Regions from separate parts of the Serratia sp. CoH_122_TC_1 genome, predicted to be linked through region 1. Evidence: predicted binding sites of a transcription regulator. Region 1 holds the regulator's gene; the other holds the start of a gene.
What was found. The regulator Fur, encoded in region 1, represses iron uptake genes when iron is present. The targets are predictions, from matches to a motif close to ATAATAATGAGAACNACTATCAA.
Positions count from the first base shown of each region.

Region 1 (4,748 bases):
TACGTGCCATTCACCGTTTTCTCGGCGAAGCCTGAGCCAATTGCCCCCTTGTCAGAGAAGGAATCCTCCCTAAAACGGCCATCTGGTGAAAAAACGCGCTAAAGATAACGGCTTAGCGCGTTTTCGGCTCAGTTAAACATTGTCGTCGCTCCATCTGCTGGGGTAATATGGCGCGCTATAATTTTGCCGCCGTGCTAAGCGTGTTCAATAGCGCCGGGCTGGGGGTGAATTTGGGTTAGGGTTTATTGGCCCGAAGTGTGTTAACCGAACCATCCAGAAGCGTTTACGCGCTTTTTGATGCAAACTCCCTTGCAGTACCGCTACCTATGGCAAAAGAACAAACGGATCGCACGACGCTGGATCTGTTCGCAGATGAACGCCGTCCGGGGCGCCCGAAAACCAACCCGCTATCCAGAGATGAACAGCTTAGAATCAATAAGCGTAATCAGCTTCGACGCGATAAAGTCCGTGGCTTACGGCGTGTGGAACTGAAGATCAACGCGGATGCGGTGGACGCCCTGAACAAATTGGCGGAACAGCGTAATATCAGTCGCAGCGAGCTTATTGAGCAAATGCTGTTGGCGCAACTGGCAGACGACCAGCCAGAACATTGATCATTGCAGCCGCACGTGCGGCGCGGCGTTAAGGATGACGCCCGATCAACATCGTTTTATTCCACCCGGTATCGCATAAACGTGATAAAACCCCGGGGTAAATTTCTGGCATGATACGCAATTACCGGTAAGGGTTTCCCTTGCTATGGCATCATTTTAATCGGTGTTATCGTGGTCAGCGCTAACATCGTGTAATGCAATTTATTGAATTTAAAGGTTATACGCGATATGGCTAATGTAGGCATTTTCTTTGGCAGCGACACTGGCAATACCGAAAACATTGCCAAGATGATCCAGAAAATTCTTAAGCAACAGTTTGGCGACGATGTTTGCGAAATTCACGACATCGCCAAAAGCAGCAAAGAAGACCTGGAAGGTTTCGATATTCTGTTGCTCGGTATCCCGACATGGTACTACGGCGAAGCCCAGTGTGACTGGGATGACTTCTTCCCAACGCTGGAAGAGATCGACTTCAACGGTAAGCTGGTTGCGCTGTTTGGCTGTGGCGACCAAGAAGACTATGCAGAATATTTCTGTGATGCGATGGGGACTATCCGCGACATCATTGAACCACGTGGCGCCGCCATTGTAGGCCACTGGCCAACCAAAGGTTACCACTTCGAAGCGTCGAAAGGCTTGGCGAGTGACAGCCACTTCATCGGTCTCGCCATTGACGAAGATCGCCAGCCAGAACTGACCAATGAACGTGTCGAAGGTTGGGTAAAACAAATCGTCGAAGAGTTGAGCCTGGCCGAGATCGTCGGGTAACGCCAAAGGTTGAACAAAAGCCCTGCAAAGTGCATAGTGTTGCCGGCAGGGCCGTCATCGGCAGTACGGATTACTGCAATAGAAGATACACATTTGTAACTTCTCACATCGTCAAGGTAGACTGAGATATCGGTTTATCCCATCCATCAAGACGTTGCGTGTGCAACATGCAATAGTGCAATTATATCTTTGTTAACAACCGGCGGTTTCTATTTAGGCCAACCGGTTCTATAATGAGACGCAATTAACACTTTGTGCCGACCGATGCCACAGGCGAGAACGCCTCAACTTGATTAGCATAGTAACAGGACTGAATCCGCATGACTGACAACAACACCGCATTGAAGAAGGCCGGCTTAAAAGTCACGCTTCCGCGACTCAAAATCCTGGAAGTACTGCAAAATCCGGAATGCCATCACGTCAGTGCGGAAGATCTGTACAAAAAACTGATAGATATGGGCGAAGAAATTGGCCTGGCTACGGTTTACCGCGTACTGAACCAATTTGATGATGCAGGCATTGTGACTCGTCACAACTTCGAAGGCGGCAAGTCCGTGTTCGAACTGACCCAGCAACATCATCACGACCACCTGATTTGCCTGGATTGTGGCAAAGTGATCGAATTCAGCGATGAATCTATCGAAGTGCGTCAGCGTGATATCGCCAAACAACACGGCATCAAGCTCACCAACCACAGCCTGTACCTGTACGGCCACTGTGAAACGGGTGACTGCCGTGAAGACGACACTCTGCACGACAAAAAATAATGTCCTTAACCGGCATTGAGAACCGCCTTAACGGCGGTTTTTTTATGCCTGAAGCAAATAGATAAAAAAATCCCCGGACAGGCCCGGGGAAAGATCATAGCTAAATGACAACAATTGCAGCGGCACTTCTCCACGGTACTTCTCACTTCCCACTTACACCCACTTCAACGTCAACTCCCCCGCCGACACGCGGATGAGTAAACTCGTTACAATGCATATTCAAGAAAGAGCAGCCGATCAAAAAACATGGCCTTGGCTTGGTCAAACACACCACGAATGCGGAACCCCTTGTTCAAATACATTTTGCAGGCATCACTACTTTGCCAGACGCACAGCGCGATGTTTTTCGCCTGGCGTTGATCCGCCTGTAGCTGAATCAAGGCAAACATTTGGTTAAAATACCCCAGCCCCCGAAATTGGCTCTCAATCGCCAAGCTACAGACAAAATAATCGTCAGCGACACAGTGGCTTTGCACAAAGCTGTCGTAAGCCTCATCAAGAGGTTTCATTTCATCGCGATAAAGGTAGTCCGTGTCTATGGCATACAGTTCACTGACGGCCGCCGCATTGAAAAAACCGACAAACTCACCGCGCCGATCGTAAGCCACGGTGATCAGATCCAGGTAAGGTTCGATATTTTGCGCCTGCTGCAAAGACACCAGATCCAGCCCAGCACGATTGCCAACGGAACAGTATTCCAGGTAGCTCGTGCTAAAAATCAGCTTTGCCATGCGGGTCTTATCCGCTTCACCCACCTGCCGTCCCGCCATGAAATGCAACGATCCCCGCGGTTCAGGCGGCACAGCCTCCCCCCCCCCCTGGGCAGAACGCCAGTAATGCCCAGCCGCTATCTGCCGCCGGTTGTCGGCAATCAGGTACTCCCCAAAAAGCTGGTTTACCCGATCAAGCCGCTGATCATGAGAAAGCACCGAATAGTAGTGGTAATGATCGATGTCGGACCGAATCTGCGCCGGATAGGCCATGCGAGGTACTTCATCAACGGTAAATATTTCCGCATAGCGTGCCAAATCCAGCGGCTGCTCAAGCTGCCAATCCAGATTTTCCAACCGGCTAACACATTGCTGGTAGCTCTGCTCTTCTTCTTGCGACAACGGTAGCCGCTCATTGGTGATCACATCTTCCAGCAGCCGCATACCGCGAATACCGCAGGTCACCGCCTGTGGGGTTGCGTCATACAAAACACCATGCATCTGGCAAAAACGATCGTGGCTGAGGAAAGTACGTTCAATATGGCGACTCCACAATTGGTAAAAAGGATCGAACAGCTTCCGTTCATAAATCGGATTTCTTTCCGGTACCTCACTGCTTTCCCCCGCATAAATTTGATCGAGCCCAGCTAACATCCTGCACAGCGCCATATCTCCCTTACGGCTGATGATCATTCCCGTTTCGTCGAGGAACAAATTCAACCAACTGACGTGGCTAACTTCACCTCCGGGCAGGAACTGAAGATAGTCCGGAACCTCAGGCTTGATCAGAAACAGTGTCGCCGCTCGGTGGGGAAGTGTGTCGATATCCATATACACGCCCCCCATCTCAATCAAAATCAAAAAGCGGAAGTAGTCGGACAGTGTGGCGTAATAGCGTTTATCATGGAGCTGATGGATAAACCCCAAACTATTACCGACTCTTCTTTGCGCCAGTTCACTCAACGAATGCACCTGCAGGCGATGGTTACCGGCATCGTACTCACCCAACTGGCCGCCATGCGTTTGGGGTGAGGCAATGAAACAGGCATCCTTTGCCAGCTGCTTTGCATCCCAAACCCATAACATGCCGACCCAGTCACGAGCCTCGCCACGACTCACCGCTTGTTGTGCATCCCCCCACTGAGAGATAACTTCTCGCGCGTCGTCAGGAATGGCTCCGCCCAACCAAATGCGGTGCAGCAATTGTTCCCCTGCGGCAAGTGCCCGCGTGGGCACGCAAAATAGTGAAGAACAGCGTGCGGCATCAAATAAATGCCCCTGCGCAGACAGCCATTCCCGTAGTTGATTCACCCCACGTTGATAACGCGCCTTTGCCGCTGGCGTAGCCTGACGTTGGCACTTCACGAATTCAAACTTCAAATCGCTTAGCCGCGCCTCATATTCAGCCCGAAACAGATCATCCTGCAGGGCGCCAAAATGCCCGTTGTTAAGCGCCATCGGCAGCCATCCTTATTAATGGACCATAACCCTGCGGATTTTTACTCTGCCAAGACCACGCATCACATACCATTTTTTCCAGGCTGCGCTTAGCTTGCCAACCCAGCTTTTCCGCAGCCAACGACGGATCGGACCAACACTCGGCGATGTCACCCGCACGCCGGGGATTAAATTGGTAGGCGATCTTGAATCCACAGGCACGTTCGAACGCCTGAATAATTTCCAGTACCGAGTAACCCTTGCCCGTACCCAGGTTATAGACGTTAAAACCTGGCTGCAGGTTATCCAGCGCTTTCAAATGCCCTTCAGCCAGATCCATAACGTGGATATAATCACGTACACCAGTTCCATCGCTGGTCGGGTAGTCGTTGCCATACACGGGCAACACCGCGAGTTTGCCAATAGCCACCTGTGCCAGATACGCCAGAAGA
Region 1 is NZ_JBXWLA010000015.1:44,991-49,738, forward strand. It holds gene ybfF (esterase) at 1-35, shown strand, start outside; gene ybfE (LexA regulated protein) at 327-614, shown strand; gene fldA (flavodoxin FldA) at 843-1,382, shown strand; gene fur (ferric iron uptake transcriptional regulator) at 1,703-2,149, shown strand; gene AC2FC2_RS18760 (glycosyltransferase) at 2,356-4,317, opposite strand; gene galE (UDP-glucose 4-epimerase GalE) at 4,307-4,748, opposite strand, start outside.

Region 2 (4,748 bases), on a different contig from region 1:
CAGGTGGTGGCGCTGACGGCCAAATATGGTGGGTTGCTGTGGGGGGAACATGGTAAAGGGTTCCGCGCTGAATACAGCCCTGAATTCTTCGGTGATCAGCTGTTCCTGGAACTGCGGCGTATTAAGGCCGCGTTTGATCCGAACAACCGTCTCAACCCCGGTAAAATATGCCCGCCATTAGGTGTCGATGCGCCGATGATGAAAGTTGATGCCGCCAAGCGTGGCACGCTTGATCGCCGTATTCCGGTAGAGGTACGCACCTCGTTCCGTGGCGCGATGGAATGTAACGGCAATGGTTTGTGCTTCAATTTTGATGTACGCAGCCCAATGTGCCCGTCGATGAAGATCACCGGTAGCCGTATTCATTCACCCAAAGGTCGGGCGGCGTTGGTACGTGAATGGTTACGTCTGCTTTCAGAGCAGGGCGTCGATCCGCTGGTGCTGGAGAAACAGCTGCCACAACAACGTCTCAGTTTCCGGGCTCTGATAGAGAAAACGCGCAACAGTTGGTACGCCGGCAAAGGCGAATATGATTTCTCCCATGAAGTGAAAGAGGCCATGTCCGGTTGTCTGGCCTGTAAAGCCTGTTCTACCCAGTGCCCGATCAAAATTGACGTGCCGGGCTTCCGTTCGCGCTTCCTGCAGCTATACCACACGCGCTATTTGCGGCCGGCACGCGACTATATGGTCGCAGGGGTCGAGAGCTACACGCCGCTGATGGCGAAAGCGCCGAAAGTGTTCAACTTCTTTTTCCGCCAGCCCTGGGTTCGTGAATTGAGCCGTAACACGATTGGCATGGTTGATTTGCCGATGCTTTCCAGCCCGACGCTGCGTCAGCAGCTTTCAGGTCATGGTGCCATGACCATGACGCTGGAGCAGCTTGAAGCGCTGAGCGTAGAAAAGCGCGAACAGTATGTCCTGATCGTTCAGGATCCCTTTACCAGCTATTACGACGCCAAAGTGGTGGCGGATTTTGTACGGCTGGTGGAAAAGCTCGGTTACCGTCCTGTGCTGTTGCCGTTCTCACCGAACGGGAAAGCCCAACATATCAAAGGTTTTCTGACACGATTTGCCCGCACCGCGCGCAAGACAGCTGATTTTCTTAACCGAGTGGCAAAGCTTGGCATGCCGCTGGTGGGTGTCGATCCGGCGTTGGTGTTGTGCTATCGCGACGAATATAACGAGATCCTCGGTGAGGCCCGCGGGGATTTCCAGGTACAACTGGTGCACGAGTGGTTGCAGCAGCGCTTGGCTGAACGTGCAGAGCAGCCTGCGACGGGCGAAGCCTGGTATTTGTTCGGCCACTGTACGGAAACCACGGCCTTGCCTGCCAGCGGCCAACATTGGGCGTCCATCTTTGCACGCTTTGGGGCCAGGCTGGAAAACGTCAGCGTCGGTTGCTGCGGCATGGCGGGAACTTACGGGCATGAAGTAAAGAACCTGCAGAATTCGCTCGGGATTTATGAGCTATCCTGGCATCAGGCATTACAACGTCTGCCGCGGCAACGTTGTCTGGCGACCGGCTATTCCTGTCGCAGCCAGGTCAAACGTATTGAGGGTAACGGTGTACGACACCCATTACAGGCACTTCTGGAGATGATTGAGTGAAACTGTGGAAACGAGAGACGACGCTGGAGCAACTAAACCAGGCCGGTGACGGATGTATGGTCAGTCATGTGGGGATCCAATTTACCCGACTGGAGGACGATTATCTCGAAGCGACCATGCCGGTTGATCAGCGTACCCGGCAGCCGTTTGGCCTGTTGCACGGTGGTGCATCGGTAGTGCTGGCAGAATCGATGGGGTCGATGGCCGGTTACCTGTGTAGCGAAGGGGAACAGAAAGTGGTGGGGTTGGAAATCAACGCCAACCATCTGCGCGCGGTATTTGAAGGCCAGGTGCGCGGCGTGTGTCGGGCGTTGCATGTTGGGCGTCGCCATCAGGTGTGGCAGATAGAAATCTTCGATTCACGCGATCGCCTGTGCTGCACTTCACGCCTGACTACGGCCGTTATCGACTAGGTTTACCCCGCAGGTAGCCTTACCTGCGGGTATTTTTGCCATTCAGTCAGTTCACAACTGAAAGGGCACCCGCTTAACGAAGTCTTTCTGGAAGGCATTGGCCTTCTCCCAAGTGCCTTCCATTGCATATTTTTGACAGATTAAGGTCAGAGTATGACGGGCAAAATGATAGCTCTGAACCCGGAACAGCTGACAACGCTGTGGGTTGTTGATCTCTACGATCAGCCGGTTATGCAGTTTGCTCAACGCGTGCAGATAGCTTTCATCATCACCGTTTTCCAGACACAGATTGGCCATATTCAGGCTGACACTGTTGTAGCGTTTCAGATGGTTGATATTGCACTCCGGCCGTTTAAGCGACGCCTCTGCCATGTAGAAATCTACCGTAGCGTCGCGCACGCTGAATTTATAGTCATCAATTTTGCCCAGCAGCCACGCATTCATCGAGATATTCATTTGCCCGTGCTCAATTAGAATTGAATGATAATCATTATCATATTTATTGGTGCGTTCGTGATCAATCATTCTGTTGAAATTTTTATCGCCAGCAGGGGATGCATTGGGGGGACAGCATCCCAACATAGTCAGTAGCGACTAAACTTTAATCAGGGATTGCCGCTTTTGTTGGGACGGACGGAAAGGCAAAAGAGGGGGAAAAGCCGTTAATTGTCGATAAACGCATTTTTAAGACAGACAAAATTCAGAAATAGGTATTTTCTATGAATGTTTAAATCGACATAAAAAGCCCGGTTCTGTAAAGCCTTCGCGCCAGCGGGTAAGGGGCATGGTATGACAGGATGTACAGTAAATTCATAAGGATAAAATGATTCCATTTCCGACCGGCAGCGCCAGACGCGCTGACTGTCCCAGGCAGTTGCCGCATGCCAAAGCAAAAATCCGGGCTTTTGGCGGATAACCCCGCAAAACAAACGGTTGAAGTGATAATCGTTATCACTAACATAGTAGCAACCCAGATTGGCTGTGGTAAAACACGAGTGTGAGGTAGGCCATATGCAAACGGAAAATGTCGGCACTTTTTCTCTGGACGAAAATGTCTGGCAAGGCATTTTGCTCAGTGACAACGCCGTACAACAAATAACGAAACTAATGCAGCAGGATCCACAAGTGAAGGGGCTGCAACTCGGGGTCAAGCAGTCAGGCTGCGCCGGGTTTGCCTATGTGCTGGATCTCACCCGTGCTCCTGCTGACGACGACCTGCTGTTTGAGCGTGATGGCGCCAAACTGTATGTGCCGTTGAAAGCCATGCCGTTTATCGATGGCACCACGGTAGATTTTGTCCGTGAAGGGCTGAATCAGATATTCAAATTTAATAACCCTAAAGCTCAGCATGCCTGCGGGTGCGGCGAGAGTTTTGGCGTTTGAGCGATGCAATCAACATGACACGAAGCAATGTAGAAATGCCTAATGAAGTGCAGGCTTGGGTCAGCGAAGGTCGCTACAAAGAAGGTTTTTTTACCCAACTGGCCACCGATGAGTTAGCGAAGGGCATCAATGAAGACGTGGTGCGCGCCATCTCGGCCAAGCGTAATGAACCTGAGTGGATGCTGGAGTTCCGCCTTGAAGCCTACCGTGCCTGGCTGCAAATGGAAGAGCCACACTGGCTGAAAGCGAACTACGATCGGCTGAACTACCAGGACTACAGCTATTACTCCGCGCCCTCCTGTGGCAGTTGTGACGATGCCTGTGGATCCCAGCCGGGCGCAGAACAGCAACCGGGCGCACCGACCGATAACAACTACCTGACCAACGAGGTTGAGTTGGCGTTTAACCAACTCGGCGTCCCTGTGCGCGAAGGCAGTGAAGTCGCGGTCGATGCGATTTTTGACTCTGTCTCTGTCTCGACGACCTACCGCGAAAAGTTGGCGGAAAGCGGGGTCATTTTCTGCTCGTTCGGTGAGGCCATACACGAATACCCGGATCTGGTGCGTAAATACCTCGGTCGCGTCGTACCGTCCAACGACAATTTCTTCGCCGCACTGAACGCAGCGGTGGCTTCCGACGGGACCTTTGTCTATGTGCCGAAGGGCGTACGTTGCCCAATGGAACTGTCGACGTATTTCCGTATCAATGCCGCTAAAACCGGTCAGTTCGAACGCACCATACTGATCGCCGATGAGGGCAGTTATGTCAGCTACATCGAAGGCTGTTCGGCGCCGGTACGCGACAGTTACCAACTGCATGCCGCGGTGGTAGAAGTGATCCTGCACAAGGATGCCGAAGTGAAATATTCGACAGTGCAGAACTGGTTCTCTGGCGGTGACAGCAAGGGAGGCATCCTGAACTTTGTGACCAAGCGCGCATTGTGTGAAGGCGCAGGTTCAAAAATGTCATGGACTCAGTCGGAAACCGGCTCGGCAATCACCTGGAAATACCCTAGCGTGATCCTGCAGGGGGATAATTCTATCGGTGAGTTCTTCTCGGTAGCCCTGACCAGCGGCCATCAGCAGGCCGACACCGGCACCAAGATGATCCACATCGGCAAAAATACCCGTTCAACCATCATCGCCAAAGGTATCTCTGCCGGACACAGCGAGAATACCTACCGTGGCCTGGTGAAGATCCTGCCGGGGGCAGAAAACGCGCGTAACTTTACCCAATGCGACTCGATGTTGATTGGGCCGGACAGCGGTGCCCATACCTTCCCGTACGTTGAAGCGCGTAACAACAGTGCCCAGTTGGAACATGAAGCGACGACATCAAAAATTG
Region 2 is NZ_JBXWLA010000003.1:290,155-294,902, reverse strand. It holds gene ydiJ (D-2-hydroxyglutarate dehydrogenase YdiJ) at 1-1,608, shown strand, start outside; gene menI (1,4-dihydroxy-2-naphthoyl-CoA hydrolase) at 1,605-2,021, shown strand; gene AC2FC2_RS05775 (hypothetical protein) at 2,073-2,477, opposite strand; gene sufA (Fe-S cluster assembly scaffold SufA) at 3,033-3,404, shown strand; gene sufB (Fe-S cluster assembly protein SufB) at 3,419-4,748, shown strand, end outside.
Region 2: a site for Fur is predicted at 2,960-2,982, ahead of sufA (Fe-S cluster assembly scaffold SufA). Genes of this name have one in related genera too.